Regions from separate parts of the Mesorhizobium sp. 01N446 genome, predicted to be linked through region 2. Evidence: riboswitches for the same ligand, from Rfam matches in the RefSeq annotation. Region 2 holds a riboswitch; the other holds the start of a gene.
The links. Region 2 has a riboswitch for S-adenosylmethionine ahead of metX (homoserine O-acetyltransferase MetX). Riboswitches for the same ligand answer to the same signal wherever they lie in the genome.
Positions count from the first base shown of each region.

Region 1: linked by a shared signal. The riboswitch ahead of AC1DPX_RS00185 (O-succinylhomoserine sulfhydrylase) and the one ahead of metX (homoserine O-acetyltransferase MetX) in region 2 are both predicted to bind S-adenosylmethionine.

Region 1 is NZ_JBFTRA010000001.1:33,538-49,282, reverse strand. It holds gene AC1DPX_RS00230 (ATP-binding protein) at 1-961, shown strand, start outside; gene phoU (phosphate signaling complex protein PhoU) at 1,075-1,800, shown strand; gene AC1DPX_RS00220 (magnesium and cobalt transport protein CorA) at 1,897-2,904, shown strand; gene AC1DPX_RS00215 (GcrA family cell cycle regulator) at 3,041-3,559, opposite strand; gene AC1DPX_RS00210 (aspartate aminotransferase family protein) at 3,917-5,116, shown strand; gene argF (ornithine carbamoyltransferase) at 5,133-6,044, shown strand; gene AC1DPX_RS00200 (Hsp33 family molecular chaperone) at 6,157-7,188, shown strand; gene apaG (Co2+/Mg2+ efflux protein ApaG) at 7,417-7,809, opposite strand; gene AC1DPX_RS00190 (ceramide glucosyltransferase) at 8,030-9,181, shown strand; gene AC1DPX_RS00185 (O-succinylhomoserine sulfhydrylase) at 9,198-10,388, opposite strand; SAM riboswitch at 10,446-10,523, opposite strand; gene AC1DPX_RS00180 (2'-deoxycytidine 5'-triphosphate deaminase) at 10,658-11,752, shown strand; gene AC1DPX_RS00175 (hypothetical protein) at 11,779-12,138, shown strand; gene araD1 (AraD1 family protein) at 12,248-13,240, opposite strand; gene mmsB (multiple monosaccharide ABC transporter permease) at 13,477-14,763, opposite strand; gene mmsA (multiple monosaccharide ABC transporter ATP-binding protein) at 14,760-15,745, opposite strand, start outside.
Region 2 is NZ_JBFTRA010000010.1:89,600-105,344, forward strand. It holds gene AC1DPX_RS29410 (fimbrillin family protein) at 1-584, opposite strand, end outside; gene ftsE (cell division ATP-binding protein FtsE) at 774-1,433, shown strand; gene AC1DPX_RS29420 (cell division protein FtsX) at 1,426-2,418, shown strand; gene AC1DPX_RS29425 (YdcF family protein) at 2,529-3,254, shown strand; gene AC1DPX_RS29430 (pyridoxamine 5'-phosphate oxidase family protein) at 3,267-3,899, opposite strand; gene AC1DPX_RS29435 (nuclear transport factor 2 family protein) at 3,924-4,394, opposite strand; gene AC1DPX_RS29440 (LysR family transcriptional regulator) at 4,513-5,415, shown strand; gene AC1DPX_RS29445 (lysophospholipid acyltransferase family protein) at 5,516-6,304, shown strand; gene AC1DPX_RS29450 (LysE family translocator) at 6,324-6,950, opposite strand; gene AC1DPX_RS29455 (aldo/keto reductase) at 7,041-7,988, opposite strand; gene AC1DPX_RS29460 (gamma-glutamylcyclotransferase) at 8,113-8,634, opposite strand; gene AC1DPX_RS29465 (DUF2125 domain-containing protein) at 8,789-9,787, shown strand; gene AC1DPX_RS29470 (sugar kinase) at 9,795-10,724, shown strand; gene AC1DPX_RS29475 (prephenate/arogenate dehydrogenase family protein) at 10,721-11,656, opposite strand; gene hisC (histidinol-phosphate transaminase) at 11,681-12,790, opposite strand; SAM riboswitch at 12,953-13,030, shown strand; gene metX (homoserine O-acetyltransferase MetX) at 13,138-14,307, shown strand; gene metW (methionine biosynthesis protein MetW) at 14,366-14,980, shown strand; gene AC1DPX_RS29495 (DUF1330 domain-containing protein) at 14,993-15,313, opposite strand; gene AC1DPX_RS29500 (DUF1194 domain-containing protein) at 15,455-15,745, opposite strand, start outside.

The sequences.
Region 1 (15,745 bases), on a different contig from region 2:
CGCTACCATCGTCCATGCCAACGCCGCCGCCTTTGCGGCTTTCGGCGGCATCGCACCGGGCCTGTCGCTGCCGCTGAAATTCCGGGCGCCGGAAATGCAGTCCCTGCTCGACAGCGTGCTGTCGGGCACGATCGCCTCCGATGTCGTCGACTATACCGAGAAGCTGCCGGTCGAACGGGCCTACCGGGTCAGCGCGTCCTCGGTCGGGCACGGCACCGACCTCTATGTGCTGGTGTTCAAGGATCAGAGCGAAACGCGCAGGATCGACCGCATGCGCGCCGATTTCATCGCCAATGCCAGCCACGAATTGCGCACTCCGCTCGCCTCGATCGCCGGTTTCATCGAAACGCTGCGCGGACCGGCCCGCAACGATCCGGCGGCGCGCGACCAATTCCTGCAGATCATGCAGAACCAGACCGGCCGCATGGCGCGCCTGATCGATGACCTCCTGTCGTTGTCCCGGCTGGAGATGAAGCCCTATCTGAAGCCGGGAACCGAGGTCGACCTGCGCCAGACCGTCGACAGCGTCATCGATTCACTGGCCCCGCTTGCCCGTGAAAACAGCGTCGTCATCGAGCGCGACTTCGCCAAGGGACCTCTCAATGTGCCGGGCGATCGCGACGAGCTGTTCCAGGTGTTCGAGAACTTGCTGGAAAACGCCTGCAAATACGGCCAGTCCGGCGGCCGCGTCGTGGTGTCGATCACACATGCCGATGACGGTTCCGAACCCGGCATCGACGTCACCATCCGGGATTTCGGCCCCGGCATTCCCGAGGAGCACATTCCGCGCATCACCGAGCGCTTCTACCGCATCGACGTCGAAACCAGCCGGACCCAGAAAGGCACCGGCCTTGGCCTGTCGATCGTCAAGCACATCCTGACGCGCCACAATGCCAGGCTGACGATCAAATCCGAGGTCGGCAAGGGCGCTGCCTTCGCGGTTCATTTGCCGACGCACTGATACTGCCCTAGTTTTCCCTGGAACCGTTTCTTTTTTCTGTCATCCGGCTAGCGTATCAGCGGGGATTCGAGGAAACGACTCAAGATCAAGAACCGTGGGAAGGCATTTCATCCATGCAGTCCGTGCACATAATGAGCGCCTATGACGAGGAGCTGAAATACCTGTCGAAGCGTATCGCGGCGATGGGCGGCCATGCCGAGCGCATGGTCGAGCAGGCGGTCGCCGCTCTCGTCAATGCCGATCCGGGGCTGGCCCAGAAGGTCATCAACGACGACGCCGTGCTGGATGACGGCCAGCGCGAGATCGACGACAAGGCGATCATCATCATCGCCAAGCGCCAGCCGATGGCGACGGACCTGCGCGAGATCGTCGGCGCCATCCGCATTTCGGCCGACCTCGAACGGGTCGGCGACCTCGGCAAGAACGTCGCCAAGCGGGTGGTCGCCGTCACCGACGGCCGCCAGCCGACCAGCCTGTTCCGCGGCCTGGAGGCCCTGGCCAATTTGGCGCTGACCCAGCTCAAGGAAGTGCTCGACGTCTACGCCTCGCGCTCGGTCGACAAGATCGGCTTCGTGCGCGACCGTGACGACCAGATCGATGCGATGTACACGTCGCTGTTTCGCGAATTGCTGACCTACATGATGGAAGATCCGCGCAACATCACGCCCTGCACGCATCTGCTGTTCTGCGCCAAGAACATCGAACGCATCGGCGATCATGCCACCAACATCGCCGAGACCATCTACTACATCGTCACCGGCGACCAGATGCCGGCCGAGCGGCCGAAAGGCGACAAGACGGACAAGATCAGCCTTTCGGCGCCGCTTCCGGCGAAATGAACGTTCGTCCACTCGAACGCTAGATCATATTGCGCTAAACTATCCCGGCGTTAAGCTTCTCAGGCCTTGATAAGGTCCTGCGTCCAGGAGGCTGCGATGGAATATGTCCGAGAGTTCAAGCCCGCGGCGCCGACATCAGGCATCATCGCCTCCAGCGTGTACACGGCCGGGCGGCGTATCGCCGACATTCCGATCGAGGAAGCCGGCGAATGGGCCAAGAAATCGGGACACGTCGTCTGGATCGGGCTGCTCGAACCCGATCGCGAGCTCCTGTTGCGCGTCCAGGCGCAGTTCCATCTGCATGAGCTGGCGATCGAGGATGCCGAGCATCCACACCAGCGGCCGAAGATCGAGCAATATGGCGATGCGCTGTTCATCGTCGCCCGCACCGCGCAATTGATCGAAGGACGGGTGACTTTCGGCGAGACGCATCTGTTCGTCGGTTCGGGCTATATCGTCAGCGTCAGGCACGGCCCGTCGACGTCCTACGCCGCTGTGCGCCAGCACTGGGAAAGCTGCCCGCATTCGCTGGCCAAGGGCGAGGATTTCGTCCTTTATGCCATTCTCGATTTCATCGTCGACAACTACATGCCCGTGCTCGAGCAGATCGAGGACGAGGTCGAGGCGATCGAGGACAGGGTTCTTCTGAAGCCGATGACCGGTCCAGACATCGAGCGGCTCTACATGCTGCGCCGCGATCTGCTGCGCCTGCGCAACGCGGCACTTCCGCTGGTGGAAGTCTGCCGCCGGTTGACCAGCGCCGACCTGCCGCAGATCCATTCAGCCATGCATCCGCTGTTCCGCGACGTGACCGACCACATCCGCACCGTCCAGGAAAAGATCGACAGTCTGCGCGAGGTGCTGGCCTTTGCCTTCGAGGCCAGCCTTCTGGTCGGTCAGAGCCAGGAAACGGCGATCTCGAAGAAACTCGCCTCCTGGGCCGCCATCCTGGCCGTGCCGACCGCATTCGCCGGCATCTACGGCATGAACTTCACCGACATGCCGGAACTGAAGATGGAATATGGCTACCCGATTGTGCTCGCCACCATCGCGGGGATCTGCGCGTTTCTCTACTGGCGGTTCCGCAAGAATGGGTGGCTGTGAGGGTAGGCAGTAGGCAGTAGGGCAGTAGGGCAGTAGGGCAGTAGGGCAGTAGGGCAGTAGGGCAGTAGGTTGAGATAAGGCGCTCATCAGCGCGGCTCAAAACATATTGCCCTACTGCCTTACTGCCCTATTCCCTTCAGCGATTGCGTCTCCGCTCCGCCGCCGGCTGGAAGGCCACACGCGCGTGATACTTGCAATAAGGCCCCGTTTCGGCAGCCTCGTTGCCGCAGAAGTTGAAGTCTTCCGACAGCGGATCGCCGTTCGGCCATTTGCAGGTCCGCTCGGTCAGTTCGACGAGCTGCAGGTGCCGTGAGATCGGTACCACGACGTTCTCGACCGGGCGGATATAGTGCCGCACCACCGGCTCGGCGTCGAATTGCGTCTGAAGGGCGGTCGCGCCGATCGATGTCGTGACGTGGCGGGCCGTGCTTGCGGCGCGCGCCACCGACTTCTGGACGGTCGAGCCCTGTGTGGCCTTCTTCTGGCGTGCCGGCGTTGCCGTTGCACGGCCGCGGCCCGACAGCTTCAGCCGATGCACCTTGCCGATGACGGCATTTCGGCTCACCCCTCCAAGCTGGGCAGCAATCTGGCTTGCGCTCAGACCCTCCGACCACAGTTTCCTGAGAAGTTCGACCCGCTCGTCAGTCCAGTTCATGAGACCGCGCTCCTGCTAACCGTGCGCAATCGGAATCCCTTCCCGACCCAGCAACCTTGCTGGGGCAGACACCACATATATCTGGTGATTAGGTCCGCCGCACGAAATCTAGTTATTTCTCGACTACAATTACCTTATGCGCTGACTCGGTGACAAGAGTCCCAAGTGCAACACGAATCGGTTTTTTCGGTTTTCCCCAACTTGCCCGGTCGCTCATGAGCCGGCGTCGAGTTAGGGGGCTTGTCGCGTGCCACTACGCGACGTTTTCGTTGACTTCATGGCCGAAAAACACGATAAGCCGCACAAGGCCGCCGCTTTGGCGGCTTTTTTGATTTTCCGGTACCGGAGACGCATATAATGAGCGGTTCGGCGCTTTACGAGACCTTTGCTCGCGCTCCCCTGGCTTTCGACCATGGGGAAGGAACCTGGCTGGTCACCGACAAAGGCGAGCGATATCTCGATTTTGCCGGCGGCATCGCGGTCAATTCGCTCGGCCACAGCCATCCGCACCTGGTCGCGGCTCTCACCGAGCAGGCGGGAAAACTCTGGCACGTCTCCAATCTCTACGAGATTCCGGGACAGAGCCGGCTGGGCGAGCGCCTGGCCGACGCCACCTTTGCCGACAAGGTGTTCTTCACCAATTCCGGCGCCGAGGCGCTGGAATGCGCGATCAAGACGGCGCGGCGCTACCACTTCGTCAAAGGGCATCCCGAGCGCTTCCGCGTCATCACCTTCGAAGGCGCCTTCCATGGCCGCACGCTGGCGACCATCGCGGCCGGCGGCCAGTACAAATACCTCGAAGGCTTCGGCCCGAAGGTCGAAGGCTTCGACCAGGTCGGCTTCGACGACATCGATGCCGCCGAGAAGGCGATCACGCCGGAGACCGCCGCGATCCTGATCGAACCGGTGCAGGGCGAGGGCGGCATCCGCCCGGTTCCGACGCAGTCGCTGAAGCGGCTGCGGCAGCTTTGCGACCAGCACGGCCTGCTGTTGATCTATGACGAGGTCCAGTGCGGCATCGGCCGCACCGGCAAGCTGTTCGCGCATGAATGGTCAGGCGTGACGCCCGACATCATGGCGATCGCCAAGGGTATTGGCGGCGGCTTCCCGATGGGCGCCTGCCTGGCCACCGACGAGGCCGTGGTCGGTATGACGTCGGGCGTGCACGGCACCACCTTCGGCGGCAATCCGCTGGCCATGGCTGTCGGCAACGCCGTGCTCGATGTGGTGCTGGAGGACGGCTTCCTCGAGGATGTCCAGCGCAAGGCATTGCTGATGAAGCAGGGCCTGGCGGCGATCGCCGACGAATTCCCCGATGTCATTGAAGACATCAGGGGAACCGGGCTGATGCTTGGGCTCAAATGCGCCATGCCCAACACCAAGGTGAACATGGCGCTGCGCGACCAGCATTTGCTGGCGGTTCCGGCTGGTGACAACGTCATTCGCCTGCTACCGCCGCTCACGGTCACCGACGCCGAGATCCACGAAGCGCTCAACCGCATCCGCGCCGGTGCCAAAGGCCTGGCGGATGCCATCGCCGTGGCCGCCGCGAAGTAATTCCGGAAAATTGCCGATGTCAGTTCGCCATTTCACCGATCTGTCCACCGTTTCCGAGGGCGACCTGCGCTTCATGCTGGACGACGCGGTGGTGCGAAAGGCGCGCCTCAAGGCCGGCGAGCGCACCAGGCCGCTCGAAGGCAAGGTTCTGGCGATGATCTTCGACAAGCCGTCGACGCGCACGCGCGTCTCCTTCGACGTCGGCATGCGCCAGCTTGGCGGCGAGACCATCATGCTGACCGGCACCGAAATGCAGCTCGGCCGCTCCGAAACCATTGCCGACACCGCCAAGGTGCTGTCGCGCTATGTCGATGCGATCATGATCCGCACCACTTCGCATGAGCGGCTGCTGGAGCTGACCGAGAATGCCACGGTTCCGGTGATCAACGGGCTGACCGACGACACCCATCCCTGCCAGCTGATGGCCGACATCATGACCTTCGAGGAGCATCGCGGTCCGGTGGCCGGCAAGACCATCGCCTGGACCGGCGACGGCAACAATGTGCTGCATTCGCTGCTCGAAGCCTCGGCGCGGTTCCGCTTCAACCTCAACGTCGCCGTGCCCGAAGGCAGCGAGCCGGCGCAGAAGCACATCGACTGGTCCAAGGCGCATGGCGGCAAGCTGCTCTTCACCCGCTCGCCCGAGGAAGCCGTCGACCAGGCCGACTGCGTCGTCACCGACTGCTGGGTGTCGATGGGCCAGGAGCATCGCGCCCGCGGCCACAACGTCTTCTCGCCCTATCAGGTCAATGCCAAGCTGATGGCGCATGCCAAACCGGACGCGCTGTTCATGCATTGCCTGCCGGCGCATCGCGGCGAGGAAGTGACCGACGAGGTTATCGACGGACCCCATTCGGTGGTCTTCGACGAGGCCGAGAACCGGCTCCACGCCCAGAAGGCGGTGCTTGCCTGGTGTCTTGGGGCTTGAGGTGGCTTGGGCTTTGAAAGGTCTGGGCGCTTGATCTGCGGGGGCGCGATGCCTATCTGCGCCGCATCACGCAAATCAAGCGCGTTTGGACGCATGCACCCCAGGGGGCGGCATGGCCGCGCCCTGGAGCTTTGTCATGTTGGAAACGCATCAAGTGACTGAACATCACCCCAAACTCGGCGAGTTCGGCTATGCCGGCGACGACCATGTCGTGCCGTTCGAGGTCGGCCCGCTCGACGTGCGCGGCCGGACCGTCCAGCTCGGGCCGATGCTCGACGCCATCCTCAGCCGCCACGACTATCCCGAGCCGGTCGCCCGCCTGCTGGCGGAAGCCTGTGTGCTGACGGTGCTGCTCGGCACCTCGCTCAAATTCGAGGGCAAGTTCATCCTGCAGACCCGCACCGACGGGCCGGTCGACATGCTGGTGGCGGATTTTTCGACGCCGTCGGCGCTGCGCGCCTATGCGCGCTTCGATGCCGATCGGCTCGAGGCCTTGATCGCTGCAGGCGAAACGTCCCAGCAGACGCTGCTCGGCAGCGGCGTGCTGGCGCTGACCATCGACCAGGGCGCCCATACACAGCGCTATCAAGGCATCGTCCAGCTCGATGGCGAAACGCTGGAAGATGCGGCGCGCACCTATTTCCGCCAGTCGGAGCAGATCCCGACGGATATCAGGCTGTCCGTGGCCAAGCTGTTGACGCCAGGCCCTGGCGGCGCGCGCGAACAATGGCGCGCCGGCGGCATCCTGGCGCAGTTCCTGCCGCAGTCGCCCGAGCGCATGCGCATTCCGGACCTGCCGGGCGGCGACGGCGATCCGCGCGAGGAGATCCATGATCCGGCGGACAATTCCTGGCAGGAATTGCTGGCGCTGCTCGGCACGATCGAGCCGACCGAACTGATCGACCCGACGATCGGCGCCGAACGGCTGCTCTATCGCCTGTTCCACGAGCATGGCGTGCGCGTCTTCGGCGGCGTTCCCGTCGCCGACCAGTGCTCATGCTCGCGCGACAAGATCCGCGGTATCCTCGAGGGCTTCTCCGCGCAGGAGATCAAGGACTCGACCGAGGACGGCGGCATCCATGTCGCCTGCGAATTCTGCTCGAAGCAGTACGACTTCGACCCGGCGGAATTCGCGGCGCAGTGAAGCTCCTTGCCTTCTCCCCGTTTACGGGGAGAAGGTGCCCGAAGGGCGGATGAGGGGCGGCGCTGACTTTGGCGAATAGCCGTGCGCAGACCCCGTCCTCGACAATCTCATCAGCCCGGCCCTCATTGTCCTGCCGGGCGTTCGTCATTCGAAAAGCCAAGCAGTTGGCTTTTCGTCCGCTGCGCGGACCATTCCTCAACTCCCCGTATAGTGACGGAGAGAAAGACGCTAATTTACCGTCCGCCTGGTTCCCGGCAGATCCAGCGAGAACGCCGGGATGGCGATGTCGAAGGTCTCGCCGCGCTTGTTGCGCATCGTGTAGTGACCCACCATGATGCCTGACGGCGTCGAGAGCGGGCAGCCGGACGTGTACTGATAGCTGTCGCCGGGATTGAGTTCGGGCTGGTCGCCGACGACGCCCGGGCCGCGCACTTCCTCGACCCGGCCGGCGCCGTCTGTGATGTGCCAATAGCGCGACAGAAGCTGCACGAATTCGTCCGACTGGTTGTCGATCGTCATCTGATAGCCCCAGACATAGCGGTTCTCCGAAGGATCCGAGCGATCCTCGAGGTAGAACGGCCTGACCTGCACTTCGATGTTGCGCGTAACGGCGCGGTACATAGGCGGCTCCAAAACAGTCCCATACCTTTCGGCGCTCCCGGCGAGCAGGTCAACGTGCGCGTCTTGTCGCGCCTGGCCTTGAAACGCAGGTGCCGGCAAAGAATGTCATTTAAGTGACACATGACAATGGTGGTGTGCACGAACCGGGCGACTCGCCGCTCTGTCGAACTGTTGAAAACGGCCACATGCAGGCTGTCTCTTCTGGAGTGACCGGATCTCGATGGAACTCACTCTCATAGCCGCCTCGCTTTCGACTGCTCTTATCCTTTCAAACGCCGCGAGCATTCTGCTCGCCGCGTCACAGCTGAAACGGCGCACCGCGATCGCGCGGCCAGCCGGCAAATCGCCGCCCGTGTCGGTCGTCATACCCTGGCGCGGCGTCGAGCCGTTCACGCAGGAGACGCTGGAGCGCGCCTTTTCGCTCGACTGGCCACGCTATGAGTTGATCTTCTGCGTTGCCCATGGAGACGACCCGGTGGTCAGGTTGATCCGCGCCGCCATTGACCGCTTCCCAAAAGTGCCGGCCCGGCTGTTGATCGGCGAAGACCGGTTCAGTGCCAATCCCAAGCTCAACAATTGCGTCAAGGGCTGGGAAGCCGCGCGGCACAACTGGGTCGTCCTGGCCGATTCCAACGTGCTGATGCCGAGAGACTATATCCAGCATTTGATGGCGGCTTGGCGGACGGATACCGGCCTTGTCTGCTCGACGCCGATCGGTTCGCGGCCGGAGGGCTTCTGGGCCGAGGTCGAATGCGCCTTCCTCAACACGCTGCAGGCCCGCTGGCAGTATGCCGGCGAGGCGCTCGGCCTTGGCTTTGCCCAGGGCAAGAGCATGCTATTGAACAAGCCGGTGCTGGATGCCAATGGCGGCATCCGCGCGCTGGCCGCCGAAGCCGCCGAGGACGCCGCCGCGACCAAGCTGGTGAGCGCGATTGGCCTGCGCGTCAATCTTGTCGCGGCACCCTTCGAGCAGCCGCTTGGCAGGCGCACGCTTGGCACGGTCTGGTCGCGCCAGGCCCGCTGGGCGCGTCTGCGCCGCGTCACCTTCCCGCTGTTCTTCACGCCGGAAATCCTGACCGGCGCGGTGGTGCCGCTGGCATTTGCGCTGCTTGCGGCAGCCAGCGCCGGCGTCAGCCTGCCGCTGACGGCCATCGCCGTGCTGGCGGCCTTCTACCTTCCGGAATGCGCCCTGGCCTGGTCCAAGGGCTGGCACCTGTCGCCGCGCACGGTCGCGGCGATGATCGCGCGGGACTTGATGTTGCCAGCCATGTGGGCACGCGGCTGGCTCGGCGGCGCGGTCGACTGGCGCGGCAATGCAATGACCATCGGCACCAAGGCTACGGAGCTGGAAGAGGCTTCGTCGCGCGCCTGAAAGCCAAAGACATCTACTATTTTGCCGCTTTCAGCGCCTGCGCGATGTCTTCCAGCAGGTCGTCGGCGTCCTCCAGGCCGACCGACAGCCTGAGCGTGCCCGGTCCGATGCCGAGTTCGGCGCGCGCCTCTTCGCTCAAATTCTTGTGCGTCGTCGTCGCCGGATGGGTGATCAGGCTCTTGGCGTCGCCGAGATTGTTGGAGATCAGCACGATGTCGAGCGCGTTCTGCAAGGCGAAGGCCGCCTGTTTGCCGCCCTTGACGTCGAGGCAGATCAGCGTCGAGCCGCCCGACATCTGCTTCCTGACGATCTCGGCCTGCGGGTGGTCGGCGCGGCCGGGATAGATGACGCGGGCGATCTGCGGCTGCTCGGCCAGGAAATCGGCGATCTTGCCGGCGCTTTCCGTCTGCTGGCGCACGCGCAGTGGCAGCGTCTCCAGGCCCTTCAGCAGCGTCCAGGCGTTGAAGGGCGACAGGCTGGGGCCGGTGTGGCGGAAATAGTCGTGCAAATTCTCGTCGATCCACTTCTTGTCCGACAGGATCACGCCGCCGAGACAGCGGCCCTGGCCGTCGATGTGCTTGGTCGCCGAATAGACGACGATATGGGCGCCGAGCTGCAACGGCTTCTGCTGCAAGGGCGTGGCGAAGACATTGTCGACGACGAGCCGCGCGCCGATCGAGTTGGCGAGCGACGCGACGGCGGCGATGTCGACCACTTCCAGCGTCGGATTGGTCGGGCTCTCCAGGAAGAACAGCTTGGTGTTGGGCCTGACCGCCTTTTCCCAGTTGGCGATGTCGGTGCCGTCGACCAGCGTCGCCTCGATGCCGTAGCGCGGCGCCAGCGTCTCGACCACCCAGCGGCAGGAGCCGAACAGGGCGCGCGCCGCCACGATGTGGTCACCGGCCTTGACGCTGCACAGAAGCGCCGCCGTCACCGCCGCCATGCCCGACGCCGTGGCGCGTGCGTCCTCGGCGCCTTCCAGCGCGCACATGCGCTTTTCGAACATGTCGACGGTCGGATTGGCGTAGCGCGAATAGATGAAACCGGGTTCCTCGCCCTTGAAACGGGCTTCCGCCGCCTGCGCCGTTTCGTAGACATAGCCCTGGGTCAGGTACATCGCCTCCGAGGTCTCGCCGAAGCCGGAACGCAGGGTTCCGCTATGAACGAGGGCTGTCTGAGGCTTCCAGTTGCGCTTGTTGCTGCTCATCGCTTTTGTTTCCAGACACAAAAAAACCGGTCACGAAAGTCGCAACCGGTCCATACGGCCTCACGGCCAACGGTCCTTTAGCGACTTGTTTAACGTGGCTGCAAGCCGACCGGCCAAATCACCACGGGATAACGATCCTTTAGACCCGTACCACGCTTGCGTCAATTGCCGGCTTCATTAAGAGGTTTGTACCAAGCAGGTTTCGCAAAGGTGTCCCACGGTTTTGCGACAAGACCTGCGCCAAGAAATGGTCGCCCAGGAGCGAAGCTTTGCGGCAGACAGGCATTCTTCCCGATCAGGACATCGCGGCGCTGTTCCAGTCCGGTGCGCTGAAGTCGCGACGTGCTCTTGATCCCGACCAGATCCAGCCGGCCAGCCTTGATCTCAGGCTCGGCGACAAGGCCTGGCGGGTGCGCGCGTCCTTCCTGCCGGGTCCCAACCATAACGTTTCGGAAAAGCTCGACAGGCTGAAGCTGCACGAGATCAATCTGGCCGAAGGCGCGGTGCTGGAGACTGGCTGCGTCTACATCGTGCCGCTGCTCGAAAGCCTTGCCTTGCCGGCAGAGATTTCCGCTTCGGCCAACCCGAAGAGCTCGACCGGGCGGCTCGACATCTTCACCCGTGTCATGACCGACCGCGGCCACGAGTTCGACAAGATCGCCGCCGGCTACAACGGTCCGCTCTATCTCGAGGTCAGCCCGCGCACTTTCCCGATCGTCGTGCGCACCGGCTCGCGCCTGTCGCAGATCCGCTTCCGCACCGGCAACGCGCTGCTCTCGGAAGCTGAACTGCATGAATTGCACCGCGCGCAGACGCTGGTTGCCACCGACCCGCCGAATATTTCAGGCGGCGGCATCGCGTTGTCGATCGATCTCAAGGGCGATGGTGACGGGCTGGTCGGCTATCGCGGCAAGCACCACACCGGTCTTGTCGATGTCGACAAGCGCGCCGCGCAGGATGTCGTCGATTTCTGGGAACCGATCCACAAGAGCGGCGCCGGCGAGCTGGTGCTTGACCCCGACGAATTCTACATCCTCGTCAGCCAGGAAGCGGTGCACGTGCCACCACTCTACGCCGCCGAGATGACGCCTTTCGATCCGCTGGTCGGTGAATTCCGCGTCCACTATGCCGGCTTCTTCGATCCGGGTTTCGGCCATTCGGCGGCTGGTGGCACCGGCAGCCGGGCGGTGCTTGAGGTGCGCAGCCACGAAGTGCCGTTCATCCTCGACCATGGCCAGATCGTCGGCCGGCTGGTGTACGAGCACATGCTGAAACGGCCGCAGTCGCTCTACGGCACGGATCTCGGCTCCAACTACCAGGCACAGGGCCTGAAGCTCTCCAAGCACTTCCGCGCCGCACGCTGAGCGCCGATTGCCGCCGGGCAAGATACTTGCCTGCGCCGGAAGAGGCGATCACCGACCTGACCAACGGCCGGCTTGATGCCGTGATTTCGGACAAGTTCGTGCTGGTGGACTGGCTGAAGAAGTCGAGCGACGGCTGCTGCAAGCTGGTCGGCGACGTCAAGGGCACCGAAACGCAAGCCGGCATTGCCGTGCGCCTCGACGACACCGCCCCTGCGCGACTAGCTAAACGCAGCCATCGATGCGCTCGTCGCCGACGGCACCTACTAGAAGATCCAGGCCAAGTATTTCGACTTCGATATTTATTGAGAAGCTGCCAATATCTCCCCCCTCGTGGGGAGATGCCCGGCAGGGCAGAGGGAGGCGCGAAGGATCGCGACCTCTCCTAAGAGCGTCAGGAATAGCGGAAGGCACAGTTGCTTCCATTGCTACGCTGGCGGGACAACGCCCCCCTCTGGCCTGCCGGCCATCTCCCCAAGAAGCGGGGAGATCACGCTCTCAAAGCGCCTTCACCGCCACCTTCACCGGCTTTTCGATCTCGAGCGGGTTGCGCAGCGGCAGTCCGAAATCGCCGGCCTCGATTTCGAACACATCGCCGGCCTCGGTCTTGACGCCGTCGGCGAAGGACAGCGTCGCGGTGCCGAACATATGCACATGCACGTCACCGGGCTGGCGGAACGCCGAATATTTGAAGTGATGGTGTTCGAGATTGGCGATGGTGTGCGACATGTTCGCTTCGCCCGACAGGAACGGCTTTTCCCACAGCGTCTTGCCGTCGCGCACGATGCGCGAGGTGCCGCGGATGTCGGAAGGCAGGTCGCCGATCAGGATCTCGGGCCCGAACGAGGCGTTGCGCAGCTTGGAATGGGCGAGGAAGAGATAGTTCACCCGCTCGGTCACATGGTCCGAAAACTCGTTCGACAGCGTGAAGCCGACGCGGAAGGCGGCGCCGTCGTCGCCGATGACATAGATGCCGGCGATTTCGGGTTCCTCGCCGGCGTCCTTGGCGAAGGCCGGTGACATGAGCGCGGCACCCGGCGCCACGGCCATCGTGCCGTTGCCCTTGTAGAACCATTCCGGCTGCACGCCGACCTGGCCCTTGGCGGGCTTGCCGCCCTCCAGACCCATGCGGAACATCTTCATGGAATCGGTGAGCTGCTCCTCGCCATCGGCGCTGAGCTTCTTGTGCATGGAATCGCGCGTTGCGGCCGAGCCGAGATGCGTCAGGCCGGTGCCGGTGAGATGCAGGTGCGCCGGATCGGGGTGATTGATCGGCGACAACAGCCGCCCCTTCTTGTAGGCGGCATCGAGATCGACCGTCTCGCCGAGCCCCTTGCGCTCGATCAGGGTGGCGAGGCCGACGCCGGTGCGGGCCGCCTCCATCGCCAGCGAATAGACGCTGCGGGCGCCGTTGATGATCCGGGTCTTGCCGCCATTGCGGGCAACGACGCGGATGGTCTCGGCGTCATCGAGAATCTGCGAGATCAGCATGATCAATCCTCTCTCATGTGCCTTGGCATGGCTGCCGCCGCGGCAAACCTTCCCAAGCGCGGCTGGGACGTCGCCCATGCCACGGGTGAAATTCTCCGTTCGGATTGCGCTCGCGGGGCTTGGTTCCTTGAGGGAACTTCTTCGTGCCTGCTGGTTGCCGGCAGCGCCGCGATGTGACCCGTATGCCTTCCTCGTTGCCTCGCCGGAGCGGTTCGGCCCGCTCCCGGTATTTTGTTTCAGGCCTTGTTCTTGTTGTAGACGTCGAAGATCACGGCGCCGAGCAGCACGAGGCCTTTGACCACCTGCTGCCAGTCGACGTTGACGCCCATGATCGACATGCCGTTGTTCATCACGCCCATGATGAAGCCGCCGACCACGGCGCCGATGACCTGGCCGACGCCGCCCATTGCCGAGGCGCCGCCGATGAAGACGGCGGCGATGACGTCGAGCTCCGAGCCCAGACCCGCCGCCGGCACGGCCTGGCCGAGACGCGCCGCGATGATCAGGCCGCCCAGCGCCGACAGCACACCCATATTGATGAACACCAGCAGCGTCAGCCGCTCGGTGTTGATGCCCGACAGCTGCGCCGCCTTGGGATTGCCGCCCATGGCATAGATGCGACGGCCGATCGTCATGCGCTTGGTGACGAAGACGAACAGCGAGATCAGCACGCCCATGACGAGCAGCACCACCGGCAGGCCCCGGTAGCTGGCGAATTCATAGACAAGGAACAGCGCCAGCGCGCTGGCGACCAGCGTCTTGACGACGAACAGGGGGAACGGCTCGGCCTCATAGCCATGGCGTTCGCGCTTGCGTCGCGTCCTCACCCCGAAATAGGCATAGGCAACCACCGCGATGAGGCCGAGCACGATCGTCGTCATGTGCAGCGTCAGGCCGCTGCCGATGATGGTCTTGCCGGCGGCATTCACCGTCGGCGGGATCAGCGTCAGCGGGCCGATCAAGTCCGGGATGAAGCCGGAGCTCAGTGCCTTGAAGTCGTCGGGAAGTGGGCCCACCGAGGACCCGCCGCCCAGCAGCGCCTGGCAGATGCCGCGGAAGATCAGCATGCCCGCAAGCGTCACGATGAAGCTCGGTATCCGGTGATAGGCGATCCAATAGCCTTGCGCCGCGCCGATCAGGCCGCCCACGATGAGGCAGACGATCGAAACCACCAGCGGATTGCTGAGCGGTCCGAGTTGCCAGATGACCATCATGTTGGCCGCCAGCGCGCCGATGAAACCGGCGACCGACCCGACGCTGAGGTCGATATAGCCGGAAACGATGACCAGCAGCATGCCGAGCGCCATCACGATGATGAACGAATTCTGCTGCACAAGATTGCTGAGGTTGACCGGCTTGAACAGCGTTCCAGACGTGGTGAACTGGAAGAACAGCATGATGACGATCAGCGCGATGATCAGGCCGTATTCGCGCAGGTTCGTCGTCAGCGCCGAGACGGCAATGCGTGGACGCTGTTCTTCGGCGACATTGCCCTGCGGGGCGGGGGCGCTTTCGGTGCTCATGCTGCTTTTCCTTCTCCCCGAACGATGGCACGCATTATTTTTTCCTGGCTTGCGTCCGCCGCGGGCATTTCGCCGACGATGCGGCCTTCGTTCATGACGTAGATGCGGTCGGTGATGCCGAGCAATTCCGGCATTTCCGACGAGATGACCACGATTGCCTTACCCTCCGAGGCCAGACGCGCGATGATCGTGTAGATTTCGTACTTCGCGCCGACATCGATGCCGCGCGTCGGCTCGTCGAGGATCAGAACCTCCGGGTCGGCGAACAGCCATTTCGACAACACCACCTTCTGCTGGTTGCCGCCGGAAAGATTGCCCGTCATCTGATAGACGCTCGAAGCACGGATATTGGTCTTCTTGCGATAATCATTGGCAACGGCGAGTTCCCGCAAATCGTCGATCACGCTGTGACGCGACACGCCACCGAGATTGGCAAGCGTTATGTTGTGCTTGATATGGTCGATCAGGTTGAGACCGTAAGTCTTGCGGTCCTCGGTCACGTAGGCGATGCCATGTTCTACCGCCTTGCTCACGGACGAGACATCGATCGGCTTGCCCTTGAGCTGAACCTCGCCGGTGATGCGACGGCCATAGGAGCGGCCGAACAGGCTCATGGCGAATTCGGTGCGGCCGGCGCCCATCAGCCCGGCAATGCCGACCACCTCGCCCTTGCGCACGTTGATGTCTATGCCTTTGATCACCTGCCGCTCGGCATGGATCGGGTGATAGACCGACCAGTTCTTCACTTCGAATACGACATCGCCAATGTTGGGCTCGCGCGGCGGATAGCGGTCGTCTAGCGAGCGGCCGACCATCGAGGTGATGATCCGGTCCTCCGAAATGTCCTGCCTGGCCAGCGTGTCGATGGTGCGCCCGTCACGGATGACCGTGACCTTGTCGGCGACCCGGTTCACCTCGTTGAGCTTGTGCGAGATCAGGATCGAGGTCATGCCCTGGCGCTTGAATTCGAGCAGAAGGTCGA
Region 2 (15,745 bases):
GCAAAGCCGAATCTTTCGCCGGATGCCAGCGAATGGCCGGATGTCCCCAACGTATAGCGGGTTGTACGCCCGTCATTGCCGGTCACGCGGATTTCGAGCGGCGGCATTGTCGCGGCCCCCACCCCGTCATTGGCGGCCTCGCCATCGACGAACAGCACCGGATTGGCCCCCGAGGCGTCGACGCGCGAAGTGACGCCCGAGATGGTCAGCGCCGACGCTTGCGCGCCGGACAGGAACGGCGCCTGGCGCACCAACGCATGGCCGCCGGAGACCCAGAAGGCGGCGAGAGCAGCACCGATCCCGGCGATCCAGAAGATCGGCCCGCCGCGGACGGCCGGCTGCCGTTCCGCCGGCGCTTCCGGCTTGCGCAGCATGTCCATGCCCTCGATGGAAGGCGTGACGATCGGGCGCGGCTGCGGTGAAACGCTTTCCACGATGGGGACAAGGCGCGGCATCACGACATAGTCGGCATCGACGATATCGGCCGCCGGGCCGCGCACGATCCTGTCCGCCACGGCAATTGCCGGGGCATCGGTCATGATTTCGCCGGAAACCGGGCGCGCGGTTCGTTCGTCAGCCATCATGGCCCCGTTATTGCGCGTGTTCGCTTTTCGTTTCTTTTGCGTAAACAAAAATGGTTAACGCTTCCCCACCGGAGCTCTCGTGACGCGCCGAAACAACCCAGGAATTAACCGCCGGTTAACCATGCCGGCCGATGGTCTTTTCACAGAACAGGCACGCTTGGCGCTGCCAGGAATTTCAGGTCGTCGAAATTGATTCGCTTCGAAAATGTCGGCCTCCGCTATGGCATGGGTCCGGAAATCCTCCGCGACATCTCCCTGCATATACCGGAGCGCTCCTTCCAGTTCCTGAGCGGCCCTTCTGGCGCCGGCAAGACGACGTTGCTGCGCCTTCTGTTCATGTCGCTGAAGCCGACGCGCGGGCTCATCACCATTTTCGGCAAGGACCGTTCGCGCATCTCGCGCACCGAACTGCCGCATTTGCGGCGCCGCATCGGCGTGGTGTTCCAGGATTTTCGCCTCCTCGACCACATGACGACCTATGAGAATGTCGCGTTGCCGCTGCGCGTGCGCGGGCGCGAGGAAGCGAGCTACCGCACCGATGTCACCGAGCTGCTGAAATGGGTGGGGCTGGGCGAGCGCATGCATGTGCTGCCGCCGGTCCTGTCGGGCGGCGAGAAGCAGCGCGCCGCCATCGCGCGCGCCCTGATCGAGCAGCCTGAGATCCTGCTCGCCGACGAGCCGACCGGCAATGTCGATCCGCCGCTGGCGCGACGGCTGCTGCGGCTCTTCATCGAACTCAATCGTCTCGGCACCGCCGTGGTGATCGCCACCCACGACCTCGGCCTGATGGAGCAGGTCGACGCGCGCCGCATGATCCTGGCCGGCGGAAGGCTGGACATCTATGACTGACCTGTCCGCCGAACACCTCCAGGAGCATGAGCAGGAAGCCGAGGCGGCCGAGGCAAGGCCGCGCACCCAGCGCCGTATGGCGCCGATCGTGCCGGCGCAGAACATCGCCGGCCGGGCGCTCGTCCTGGTCATCGCCATCATGACCTTCCTGTCCTGCCTGACCTTCGGCGCCGTGACGCTGGTGCGCGACACCGCCTCGGTCTGGGAGAACCAGATCTCGCGCGAGGCGACGATCCAGATCAAGCCGGCCGACGGCCTCGACATGGAGGCCGCCCTTGCCCAGGCCTCGCAGATCGCCGGCGAATTCCCCGGTGTGAAGTCGACAAGGATCATCGATCGCGACGCGACCGCACGGCTGCTGGAGCCATGGCTGGGTTCGGGCCTCAACATCGACGAGTTGCCGGTGCCGCGCCTGATCATCGTCACCATCGATGAGAACAGCCCGCCCGACTTCGCCGCCATGCGGGCCGCGATCACGCCAAAACTGCCGAGCGCCTCGCTCGACGATCACCGCACCTGGGTCGACCGGCTGGTGGCCATGGCGCGCACCACGGTGACCATCGGCATTGCCGTGCTGGCGCTGATGCTGTCGGCGACGGTGCTGACCGTGGTGTTCGCGACCCGCGGCGCCATGGCCGGCAATGGCCATATCATCGAAGTGCTGCATTTCGTCGGCGCCGAGGCGGCCTTCATCGCGCGCGAATTTCGCCGGCATTTCCTGGTCACCGGCATGAAGGGCGCGGCCGCCGGCGGCGCGGCGGCGGTGCTGGTCTTCATCGTCTTTTCCTGGTGGTCGTCGCGCAACATGGCGACGCCGCAGGCCGACCAGGCAACCGCTTTGTTCGGCAATTTCGCCATCGGCTCGGCAGGCTATCTCGGCGTCGTTCTGATGGTGCTGGTGATCGGTGCGCTGACCGCGGCAACCTCGCATGCCACCGTCGTCGCCTATCTCAGCGACATCGATGTTCGCCAACCCGACGCATGAAAGGGAGCTTGCTCTGGCGGAGATCGAACCAGGGTGATCACGGATGGAGAAACAGCGTAACGCAAAGTGCGTCTTTTACCTACCAAAGGCCGCATTTCAGGATTAACCATATGGCCATGGACGTGCGGGATTCGACCGGGACGGCTGGACAGATGCCAGTGGTGGTTGCTCGTTTGCGTGACCACGGCGGGTTTAGTCGTTTGAAAACCGCGCTGCGGATATCCGCGCTCTCGCTCCTCGTTCTCGCAACGCTGTTTGCCGGCGGCTTCGGCTGGTTCGCCAACAAGGTCGCGCATCTGACCACGCCCGCCAATCCGGAGAAAGCCGATGCCATCATCGTGCTGACCGGCGGCCAGTCGCGCCTCGATGCGGCGATGGATCTGCTGGCGTCCGGCAAGGGCGAGCGGCTGTTGATCAGTGGCGTGCATCCTTCCGCCAGCCGGCGCCAGCTCCAGGCCGCGACCGGCGGCGACAAGAAGCTGTTTTCCTGCTGCGTCGACATCGATCGCGCCGCGCTCGACACGATCGGCAATGCCGAGGAAAGCGCCAAATGGGTCGAAAGCCATGCCTATGGCACGGTGATCCTGGTCACCAACAATTACCACATGCCGCGCAGTTTGCTGGAAATGGGCCGCCTGCTGCATGGCGCCAAGCTGGAACCCTATCCGGTGGTCAATTCCAATCTCGACAATGGCGGCTGGCTGACAAAGCCGCGGGCGTTGCGCGTGCTGTTCACCGAATACACCAAATACCTGCTGGCGCTGGCGCGCGGCATCGTGCCGGTGAAACCGACCCCTGACGGCATCGCGCTGGCCGAGACCGCAGCCGGCGGCTGAGCCACCGTTCCATCATCCCTGGTCGGTCCCCTTCGACGCGGCTTTCAGCTGCATGATCTCCTGCTCGAGCAGTTGGATGCGCCTGTCCCGCTCGCCAAGCGCTGCCGCCACATCAGCCGCCTCGAAGCGTTGCGGAATGTGTTGCGGGCAATTCGCATCCCAGGCCGAGATCGTGAACAGGATAACCTGTTCGGGCCGCGCCTTGTAATCCCCAGGCATCAGCCTCGCCATCAGCTCGGCATCGTTCTCGACGACGCGCGCCGTGCCCCAGATCTTGATGCGCTGGCGCAGCATGTAATCGATCAGGAACAGGAAGGCGCGTGGATTGTCGGCCAGATTGCCTTGCGTGATGAACTGCCTGTTGCCGGAAAAATCCGCAAAGCCGATCGTCTTTTCGTCTAAGACCTTGAGAAAGCCGGCCGGACCGCCGCGATGCTGGATGTAGGGCTGGCCATCGCCATTGGCCGTCGATAGGAAGACGCTGGTCTGCATCCCGATGAAGGCGGCAAGGTCCGGCGTGATGACGGCTTGCCAGCCGCCGCGCTCCTCGACGCGGGCGTAGGACTGGCGCGAGCCCTTGCGCGCCTGGATCGCCTTGACGGTCGGCGTAAAGGCGACATCGCTGGTGAAAGCATGCGCGTTCATCGAAACCTCCTTGCGGGGATGGCGCTAGAGCCCGAGCGCCGACAATGTCGGGTGATCATCCGGGCGGCGTCCCAGCGGCCAATGGTATTTGCGGTCGGCTTCCGCGATCGGCAGGTCGTTGATGCTGGCGATGCGCAGGCGCATCAGCCCGTGCTCGTCGAACTCCCAGTTCTCATTGCCATAGCTGCGGAACCAGGAGCCGCTGTCGTCGCGCCATTCATAGGCAAAGCGCACGGCGATGCGGTTGCCGTGGAAGGCCCAGACCTCCTTGATCAGCCTGTAGTCGAGCTCGCGGCTCCATTTGCGCGTCAGGAAAGCCTGGATGGCATCGCGGCCCTGCAGGAATTCGGCGCGGTTGCGCCAGCGGCTGTCGGTCGTATAGGCGAGCGCGACCCGCGCGGGATCGCGCGAATTCCAGGCATCCTCTGCCATGCGCGCCTTTTGCGCCGCGGTCTCGGCGGTGAAGGGCGGAAGGGGTGGGCGGCTTTCAGACATAGGAACTCCATTGCGTGGCTATGCTGCGCACAAAGCCATGCTGGAGATATAGCCCCTTCCATTCCTGAAATGCAGATGGCATATCTGCAATCATTCCTTCCATTTTCTGGAAGAAGCTATGGATCGTCTCGAAGCCATGTCGCTCTTTGTCGCGGCGGTGGAGGCCGGCAGCCTTTCCGCCGCGGCCCGCCGTTTCGGCGTTCCGCTGGCGACCGTCAGCCGCAAGGTCTCCGATCTGGAACGCCATCTCAACACAAGGCTGCTGAACCGTTCGACGCGCCGGCTGACGCCAACCGACGCCGGCGAGGCCTATCTTGCGGCCTGCCGCCGTATCCTTGATGACGTCGGCGAGGCGGAACGCGCCGCGGCCGGCGAATACAGCGCTCCGACCGGTGAACTGGCCATCACCGCGCCGGTCGTGTTCGGTCGTCTCCATGTGCTGCCCGTGGTCACCGGCTTTCTCGCGGCCTATCCCGACGTGGACATCCGCCTGACCCCGGCGGACCGCATAACCCAGCTGGTTGAAGACCATTTCGACCTCGCGTTGCGCATCGGCCACTTGCCCGATTCGCGCCTTGTCGCCGTTGGCGTCGGTTCGATCCGCCGTGTGGTCTGCGCCAGCCCGGCCTATCTGGCCGAACACGGGATACCCACGATCCCGGAAGACCTAAGCACGCACAACTGCATCACCTTCGAGGGACTTTCCTCCGCCGCCCCTTGGGGCTTCACCAGAGGCAAGACGGACGTCACGGTCCAGATCCGCTCACGCCTTCAGGTCAACACCGCCGAAGCGGCGATCGATGCCGCGGTTGCCGGCGTCGGGCTGACGAAAGTGCTTTCCTATCAGGTCGATGCCGCGGTGCGATCCGGCATGCTCAGCATCCTGCTGCAAGAGTTCGAGCCGGAACCATGGCCGGTGAGCCTCGTGCATGCGGGCCACGGCCTGCTGCCGGTCAAGCTGCGCGCCTTCCTAGACTTTGCCGCACCGCGTCTAAAGGAGCGGCTGGCACGATTGGGCTAGCGTGAGCCGTGCTTCAGCATTGGCCGGGACACGGCCGCGCCATTTCCTTTTTCCCCGCGCTTGGTGTAACCAACGCACACTTCCTCACCGGACCTCCCTCATGCTCTATGTCAGATCGCTGGCGTTCAATTTCGTCTTCTACGTCAATCTGATCGTCCAGATGATCCTCTGGACCCCCTATTATTTCCTGTCGCCTCGCCACCGCGCCTGGTTCGTGCCGAAATTCTGGTCGCGCAGTTGCATGTGGCTCTACGACAAGATCGCCGGAACGAAGAACGACATCACCGGGCAGGAGAACCTGCCCGAAGGCTCCTTCATCCTGGCGCCCAAGCACCAGTCGTTCTGGGATGCCATCGCCTTCTTCCCTTTCCTCCAGGACCCGCTCTACATCCTCAAGCGCGAGCTGACCTGGATCCCGTTCTTCGGCTGGTACATCATGAAGATGCGCATGATCCCGGTCGATCGCGGCAGCCGCTCCAAGGCCTTGAAGGCCGTGGTCGCGGCGACCAAGGAAGAGATGGCGCGCAACCCGCGCCAGCTGATCATCTATCCCGAGGGCACGCGCCGGGCGCCGGGCGACGAGCCGGCCTACAAATACGGCATCGTCGAAATCTATGCGCAGCTTGGCGTACCAGTGGTGCCAGTGGCCCATGTCGCCGGCCTCTATTGGCCGCGCCGCAAGTTCCTGCGCTATCCCGGCATCATCAAGGCGCGTTTCCTGCCACCGATCCCGCCGGGCCTCAGCAAGGACGAGTTCATGGCACGGCTGATCGGCGAGACGGAAGCCGCCTGCGACCAGATGCTCATCGAAGCGGCCCGCGCGCCCAACCCGCCCGCCTTCCCGCCGACGGCACTAAAGCGGCTGCGGGAACTCGGCGCGAAGGCCTGAAGGGCCTCCGGCCGGGCGATCAGCCGTAGACGGCCAGCACCGTGGTCAGCACCAGCGTGGCGGCAAAGACCAGGTTGATGATCCGCGATGCGACAGGCCTGCGCAGGAAGCGCGCGAACGCCGCGCCGGCAAGCAGCCACACGGCATGGATGACAACGATCATCGCCGCGAGCACCGTCAGCTTCAACCACAGGCCGAGTACCGCATCGCCCTGGCTTGAAGAGGCGCCGGCGAACACGGCGGCGATCGCCACATAGGCTTTGGGGTTGGCGACCGCCAGCAGAAAACCGGCAAGCCAGGTCGGACGCGCAGCCTCGGCCGTGCGCGCCGCCAGCGGCGGCGCCGTGGCGATCCTGAAGGCGAGATAAAGGATGTAGGCGGCCGACGCGACAACCAGGACCGGCGCCAGCTTCGGCATCGAGGAAAGCGCCGCCATGATCCCGGTCGCCACCACCAGAAGCACGGCGATCGTGCCGAGAACGATCCCCAAAGTGTAGCGCACAGAATCGCGCAGGCCGAAGGCGGCGCCGACAGCGGTGACGCTTATCGTTGCCGGCCCTGGACTGCCCATGACCACCGTAGCGGCCAGCACCAGAGCGAGCAGCGGCCGCCAAAGCTGCGGCTGCGAAAGAAGCGGCTCCGTCATTGCACCCTCTGTCTTGCCAACAGCGAAGGACGCTATGGCAAGGCTGAGGCGTGGTCTTGGACGTTCGTGCGTGGACCGGCAGCCGAAGGCTCAGTCGCTCGCGCTGTCGAGTTCGGCCATGTCGTCGGCGGTCAATTTCAACGACGCTGCCTTGATCAGGCTGTCCATCTGGCTGGGCTTGGTGGCACTGGCGATCGGTGCGGTGACACCTGGCCGCGCGATCGCCCAGGCGAGAGCGACTTCAGCCTGTTTCGCCGAATGCCTGGCGGATATGGCATCGAGAGCGGCCAGGATGCGCATGCCGCGCGCGTTCAGATAGCTGCCGACGTCCTCGCCGCGCTCGCTTTGGCCGAGATCGGCCTCGCTGCGGTATTTGCCGCTGAGAAAGCCCTTGGCCAGGCTGAAATAGGTGATGACGCCGATATCCTCGGCCACGCACAGATCGCGCAACGGCCCGTCGAAGGAGGAGCGGTCGTAGAGATTGTATTCCGGCTGCAGCACCTCGTAGCGCGGCAGGCTGCGCAGGCTCGCCACGTCGAGCGCGGCGCGCAACTGGCCGACGTCGAGGTTCGAGCAGCCGATGTGACGGACCTTGCCCTTGGCAAGCAGCTTCTCGTAGGCGCCAAGCGTTTCCTCATAGGGCGTCGCCGGGTCCGGCCAGTGCGACAGATAGAGGTCGATGACATCGGTCCGCAGCCGCTTCAGCGAGGCCTCGACAGCCTTTTCGATATAGGCGGCGGAGAGGTCCTTGTGCCCCTGCCCCATATCCGAGCCGACCTTGGTGATCACCACGACCTTGTCCCGGTTGCCGCGGTCCTTCATCCAGTTGCCGATGATGGTTTCCGACTCGCCGCCCTTGTTGCCCGGCACCCAGCGCGAATAGGCGTCGGCCGTATCGATGGCGTTGAGCCCGCCCCCGACGAAGCGGTCGAGCAGGTCGAAAGAGGTTTTCTCGTCAGCGGTCCAGCCGAAGACGTTGCCGCCCAGAACCAGCGGCGCGATGGAAAGGTCGGTGCGACCGAGACGGCGTTTCTGCAAGACGAATCTCCGTGATGATGGGGATGGGGCGAATGCCGCCCGCTGGCTGGGGTTCGACGCCTAAGCTAGGTCTTGCCGCGTCGAGGTCAAAGGCCTGACCGCCTATTTCAGCAGAGCCAGCGCTTCACAAAGGCGCTATCCCCCGCGCCACGTCCTCCAGCCAATGGTCGCGGATGCCCAGTGCCTCCAGATGCCTCAGCGTGCTGAGCACATAGTCCTCGTTGTTGCCGGATTGGCCGACGGCGCCCCGCACCACCGCCGCCGCATGCGCGGCATCCAGCGCGCCGGCATATTGCTCATGCTTGCGGTCGACGATGTAGGCTAAGGCTTCGACCGCGCCGCCGTCCTCGAGGCGGACCTTGAGCGTGCGTTCGAGATAGACTGATGTGACAAGCTCGCGCTCGCGCAGATAGGCGATGACCTCGTCACGCAATTCGCCAGGCACACGGAAAGCCAGGCCGACGCAGGAGCCGCCATGGTCGAGACCGAGCACCAGCCCGGGCCGCTGGCGCGTGCCGCGGTGCACGAAGGAATAGACGCAGAGCGAGCGGCGATAGCCGTGCAGATGGGCGCGCCGCGTCTCGACATGCGCGAAACCCGGCCGCCAGATCAGTGACCCGTAGCCAAACACCCAAAAATCGCCCATATCGCCGCGCCTGATTGCAAAAAGAATGGCAACACCGCACCGGAAACCGGTGTTTTTTCTGTCCGTCCCCAGCTACCTATCCGTCAAGCCTGCCTGGTGTTGTCGGAATCAAAGCTCCGTCCACCAATACCAATGCGTTAGTGAGAGCCAAAGCATGACGTCAAGTGACGAACGCCAACCTAAGTCCCGCCGCGGCCTGTTCTGGCTCGTGGCGTTCATCGTTGTGCTGTTCGCCCTTTATAGCGGCGGCTGGTTCTACCTGGCCGACAAGGTCAGGACTGAAACCGACAAGGCGGTCGCCACGCTGAACAAGAGCGGCATCGAGGCCGGCTGCGCCAATCTCCAGGTCAGCGGCTATCCGCTGAGCTTCACCGTCTCCTGCGACAACCTCGCCTACGAGGACGACGCCAAGAACATCGCGGCCTCGGCCGGCTCCTTCAACGCCGTCGCCCAGATCACCCAGCCTCTGTCGCCGGTCGCCGATCTGCGTGGTCCACTCAGGACCTCCGTTCCCGGCATGGTGCCGCTGTGGATCGACTGGGACAATCTGCAGGCCAAGGTCAATCTGTCATGGCCGCTGCCGCAGCGCATTGCGCTGCAGGCGGAGGGCCTGTCGGGCCAGACCGACCCGGCCGACGACACCGATCCGGTGGAACTGTTCAGCGCCGGCAGGGCGGCCGGCCAGCTGCAGCCGAACGGTCAGGACGTCGACTATGCCGGCAGTTTCACCGATCTGGAGATCGATGCGGATGCGATCGGCGGGCGCGTGCTGCCGGCACTCGATGCCAGCGGCGACGCCACGCTTAAGAATGGTGTCGCGCTGATCGGAACGCAGGTGAAGAGCCTACGTGGCCAGAGCCTCGAAATCCGCAACCTCGATTTGTCATCAGGCACGGCGCGCGTTACCGTTTCCGGGCCGCTGTCGGTCGACGCCGAAGGCCTGGTCGATGCCGACCTGATGATCCGGATCAAGGACCCCAAGGCCGTGGCATCCATCCTGGCCGGCGCCATACCCGAGCAGAAGGATGCGATCGAACAGGGCTTTGCCGCGCTCGCCATGCTCGGCAAAGAACCATCGATGCCGCTGAAGGTGATCAAGGGCAAGGCCTCGCTCGGCTTCATCCCGCTCGGCAAGATCAAGCCGGTGCAATAGCGCGGCCATGGCAAGACCCGCGAGGCTCCTCAGTGTCGGCGCGCTGACGCTGGACACCATCCTGCGTGTCGAGACGCTGCCCACGCATCAGGGCAAGTTCATCGCCGCCGATGGCGTCCAGATCGCCTCGGGCATGGCGACGAGCGCCGCCTGTGCCGCGCATCGCCTGGGCGCCGACGTATCGCTATGGGCGAGTGCCGGCGATGACCTCATCGGCGATCAGCTGGTCGCCGGGATCGAGGCCAAGGGTGTCGACTGCAGCTACGTCCGCCGCGTCAGCGGCGCCCGCTCGGCACTGGCCTCGATCCTGGTCGACGCCCATGGCGAGCGCATCATCGTGCCTTTCTACGACAGGCTGGCCCAGGCCGATCCCGAAGCCTTGCCTTTCGCCGACATCACGCCATTCGATGCCGTGCTGGTGGACGTGCGGTGGCCGGGTGCCGCGGCGCTTGCCCTGAAAGCCGCGCGGGGAGCCGGCCGGCCGGCAATCCTCGATGCCGATACGGCGCCGTTGGCCGTGCTGGAGCAGCTGTTGCCGCTGGCCTCGCATATCGTCGCCTCCGAGCCGGCGGTCCGCATCATATGCGGCCATGCAATGGATCTAGAGACCGCCTGCACCGATATGGCCTCCCGCACCGATGCGTTCGTCGCGATCACCGGCGGCGCTGCAGGCACCTGGTGGTTCGATCGCGCGTCGGGATCATCCCGCCATGTCGCCGCGCCAAGAATCAAGGCGGTCGACACGCTCGCCGCCGGCGACGTCTTTCACGGCGCCTTTGCCGTCGGGCTGGCGGAGGCCATGCCTGTCGAGCAGGCCTTGCGCTTTGCCAGTGCCGCCGCCGCGCTCAAATGCCTGCGCTTCGGCGGCAGGCTCGGCGCGCCGGACCGGGCCGAGACGCTGGCCATGGTCGCGGCGACCTGGCCTGAAACAGCCTAGCTCTTGACGGGATGCTCGATCGCCTGGCGGCCGAAATCGGGCACATCGATGTCCTGGCCGGCCTCGATGATCGAGCGGCGCACGGCGCGGGTGCGGGTGAACAGGTCGAACAGCTTGTCGCCATCGCCCCAGCGGATTGCCCGCTGCAGGAAGGCCAGGTCCTCCGAGAACCGCGCCAGCATTTCGAGGATGGCGTCCTTGTTGTGCAGGCAGACATCCCGCCACATGGTCGGGTCGGAGGCGGCCAGACGCGTGAAGTCGCGGAAGCCGGAGGCGGAATATTTGATGACTTCCGTCTTGGTCACCGATTCCAGATCGTCGGCGGTGCCGACGATGTTGTAGGCGATGATGTGCGGCAGATGCGAGACGATGGCGAGCGTCATGTCGTGATGCTGCGGATCCATCGTATCGATGTTGGCGCCGCAGCGGCGCCAGAACTCCGACAGCCTTTCCAGCGCATCCGGATCGGTGTCCGGCAGCGGCGTGAAAATGCACCAGCGATTGTCGAACAGATCGGCAAAACCGGCATCCGGGCCGGATTTTTCCGTCCCCGCTAGCGGATGGCCGGGAATGAAATGGACGCCCTCAGGCACGTGCGGCTGCATCTGCGCGATAACCGACGCCTTGGTCGAGCCGACATCGGTGAGGATCGCCCCCTTCTTCAGCGCCGGCGCGATTTCCTCGGCCACCGCGCCGGACGAGCCGACCGGCACCGAGACGATGACCAGATCGGCATCGCGGACCGCTTCCTTTGCGTCGGTCGTGTAGGAATCCCCCAGTCCAAGCTCCTCCGCCCGCTTCAGCGTTGCAGCACTTCGGGTGGAAATGGCAACGTGGCCGGCAAGGCCTTCGCGGCGGATGACGCGGGCCAGCGACGAGCCGATCAGGCCGATGCCGACCAGCGCGATCTTTTCAAACATCGGTGAGGTCATGGTGTTCCAGCTTTTCGGGGCGTTCTAGCTTTTCAGGAATGTCGTGAGCGCGGCGACAACGCCGCGATTGGCCTCTTCCGTGCCGACGGTCATGCGCAGCGCGTTGGGAAAGCCGTAGCCGGAAACACGCCGCAATATATAGCCTCGCGCGCTCAGGTAGTCGTCCGCCGCCGCCGCCGAATGCTTCTGGTCGTCGGGAAAATGGATCAGCAGGAAATTGCCGACGCTGGGCGTCACCCGCAACCCGAGCCCGGTCATCTCCGCGCTCAGCCAGGCGAGCCAGGTCTCGTTGTGCGCCACGCTGCGCTCGACATGGGCGCGGTCGCGGATCGCCGCGATGCCGGCCTCGATCGCCGTCGCATTGACGTTGAAAGGCCCGCGTACCCGGTTGATGGCGTCGACGATGTGCAGGGGCGCGTACATCCAGCCGATCCGCGCGCCACCGAGGCCGATCTTGGAGAAGGTGCGGGTCATGACCACATTCTCGGCGCTGCCGACCAGTTCGATGCCGGCTTCATAGTCGTTGCGGCGGACATATTCGGCATAGGCCGCGTCGAGCACCAGCAGCACATGTCTGGGCAGGCCGGCATGCAAGCGGCGCACCTCCTGGAACGGCAAATAGGTGCCGGTCGGATTGTTGGGGTTGGCGAGAAACACGATTTTCGTGCGCGGCGTGACGGCGGCAAGTATCGCATCGATGTCGGCGCGCTCATCGGTCTCCTTGACCACAACCGGGGTGGCGCCGGCAGACTGGATGTAGATCTTGTAGACCATGAAGGCGTGTTCGGTGAATATGGCCTCGTCGCCGGGTGCGAGATAGGTCTGCGCCAAGAGGCCGAGGATCTCGTCGGAGCCGTTGGAGCAGATGATGTTCTGCGCGTTGAGGCCATGCACGTCCGCGATCGCCTCGCGCAGCCGCCGGGCGGTGCCGTCGGGATAGATGTCCAGCCTGGCGGCGACCTCACGCGCGGCCTCGATCGCCTTCGGTGAAGGGCCAAGCGGGTTCTCGTTCGACGACAGCTTGTAGACCTTGTCGACACCAGCGGGTGCGGCGCTCTTGCCAGGCACATAGGCGTCGATGTCCATGATGCCCGCGCGCGGGGTTGGACGTGCCTGATCCGGTGTCTGGTTCATTTTTTGCAAAATCCGTCGAAAATGCCTCCATCCGGAGGCCGCAGCGGAAATACAAGCCACGGCCCGCAATGTCGAGAGGTGGCAGTGGGGCCAGCAGCTGGCCTAGTGGCCGGCCCAGACAGCCGGCATTGACGGCGGGGCGAGCGAGTTCTAGAAGGACAGCGACAGTTCCGTGGTGATTTGGCCGGTCGGCTTGCAGCCACGTTAAACAATTCGCTAAAGGGCCGTTTGCGTGACGTAACCGGCTTTGCGAATGGCAATGCCGGTTTTTTATTGTCCGCGGCCGGCCGGACGGACGCATCGGCGACGGTTTTTCGTCTGGCACGATGCAGCAAGTGAGTACGTGAATGGCCACTCTGCGCGCAGGAAAGACCAACAACGAGGCCGACCAGCCGTCGAGCCCGGTGTTGCGCTTCGGGGCGGACAAGCCGCTCAAGCTCGACGCCGGCACGCTGTTGTCGCCGTTCCAGATCGCCTACCAGACCTATGGCACGCTGAACGATGCCCGCTCCAATGCCATCCTGGTCTGCCACGCGCTGACCGGCGACCAGCATGTCGCCAACACCAATCCGGTGACCGGCAAGCCGGGCTGGTGGGAAGTGCTGATCGGCCCCGGCAGGATCATCGACACCAACCGTTTCTTCGTCATCTGCTCCAACGTCATCGGCGGCTGCCTGGGCTCCACCGGCCCGGCCTCGACCAACCCCTCCACCGGCAAGCCCTATGGGCTCGACCTGCCGGTCATCACCATCCGTGACATGGTTCGCGCGCAGCAGATGCTGATCGACCATTTCGGCATCGAGAAACTGTTCTGCGTGCTCGGCGGCTCGATGGGCGGCATGCAGGTGCTGGAATGGGCGTCGAGCTATCCCGAGCGTGTCTTTTCGGCGCTGCCGATCGCCACCGGCGCGCGCCATTCCTCGCAGAACATTGCCTTCCACGAAGTCGGCAGGCAGGCGGTCATGGCCGATCCGGACTGGCATGGCGGCAAATATTTCGAGCATGGCAAGCGCCCGGAAAAGGGCCTGGCGGTGGCGCGCATGGCTGCCCACATCACCTATCTCTCGGAAGCCGCCCTGCACCGCAAATTCGGTCGCAATCTGCAGGATCGCGACCACCTGACGTTCGGCTTCGACGCCGACTTCCAGATCGAAAGCTATCTGCGCCACCAGGGCATGACCTTCGTCGACCGCTTCGACGCCAATTCCTATCTCTATATGACGCGGTCCATGGACTATTTCGACATTGCCGCCGACCATGGCGGCAGGCTGGCGGACGCCTTTGCCGGAACCAAGACCCGCTTCTGCCTGGTGTCGTTCACGTCGGACTGGCTGTTTCCGACGGAAGAAAGCCGCTCCATCGTGCACGCGCTCAATGCCGCCGGCGCCTCGGTGTCCTTCGTCGAGATCGAGACCGATCGCGGCCACGATGCCTTCCTGCTCGACGAGCCGGAACTGTTCGCCGCCATCAACGGCTTCATCGGCTCGGCGGCGCGGGCGAGAGGGCTGAGCGCATGACCCCGGAACGTTGCAGACTTTCCGGATCAGGATCAAGCGCCACACGGAGGGCGATATCATGAGCGTCAACGGCAGCCAGCGCGTCGACCTCGAGGTCGTCGCCAACCTCATCCCGCCGCAGTCCCGCGTGCTCGACGTCGGTTCGGGCGACGGCTCACTGCTTGAATTGCTGCAGGACACCAAGCAGGTCGACGGCCGTGGGCTTGAACTGTCGCAGCGCGGCGTCAACGAATGCGTGGCGCGCGGCCTCTCCGTCATCCAGGGCGATGCCGACAAGGATCTCCAATTCTATCCCGACAAGGGCTTTGACTTCGTCGTCCTGTCACAGACCTTGCAGGCCACCCGCAACCCGAAGCTGGTGCTCGACGAGTTGCTGCGCATCGGCAACCGGGCGATCGTCTCCTTCCCCAATTTCGGCCATTGGCGGGTGCGTCTGTCGCTGTTCGTCAAAGGCCGCATGCCGGTGACCCAGGACCTGCCCTATTCCTGGTACGACACGCCCAACATCCATTTCTGCACCATCCGCGACTTCGTCAATTTGTGCGAGGAGCTTGGCGCGACCGTGGAAAAGGCGACCGCGCTCGACGCCGCCGGCCAGAAGATCGGCCTGTCGATGCCGTGGTGGTTCTGGAATTTCTTCGGCCAGCAGGCGGTGTTCCTGCTGAAGCGCTAAAGTACGGCGCGTCTAGCCCAGAACATCCGTGGCCTTGTGCGGATGCTCGACACCGTCGGCGAACACCACGTCGGATTGGGAATTCTCCGTGCGCAACGCCAATATCGCCTGGTAGGCGGGCGAAGCATACCACGCGCGCACATGCCGCCGGTCGGGAAATTCGATGACGATGAGGTTGCCCGGCCAGTCGTTCTCGACCACCTCGACGTTGCCGCCATGGACGACGAAACGGCCGCAGAATGGCTCCAGCGTGGCATCGATCTTGTGCAGGTACTCGACGATCTGCGGGCCCATCGTGACTTGGCGCATATGGGCAACGGCGTAAGCGGTCATGACATAACTCCCTTGTCTATCGAAGCCGACTTGCCGGCCTCGTGAGGGCAATCTGCCGGAGCGCCTGAGGCAAAGCGATTACGTCAGAAGTAATGGTATCAACTGCTTCGACGGCCGGTCTCTGGCGCTCTTGGCGCAAGTTCACCGGTCGAGTTCCGGAAAATACGGATCCGACAGGAACCGTCTGTCGCGTTCGCCTTGCAGGCAGTCGATCGGCGCGTCCGCGTCGACGGGAATGATGCTGGCCTTGCCCTGAATGCCGCTCACTTCGAGGATCAGCTTGCGCCGGATGGCGGTGGAAAATTCCGAGGCCGAGTAGATAGGCAGCACGAAGGACCCGGGTCCGCCGGTCACGCACTGCGCGTAATACTGGTCGAGATGTTTGAAGGTCGGCGATGGGTTGATCAGGATCGGCAAGCCGTTGATGACGAT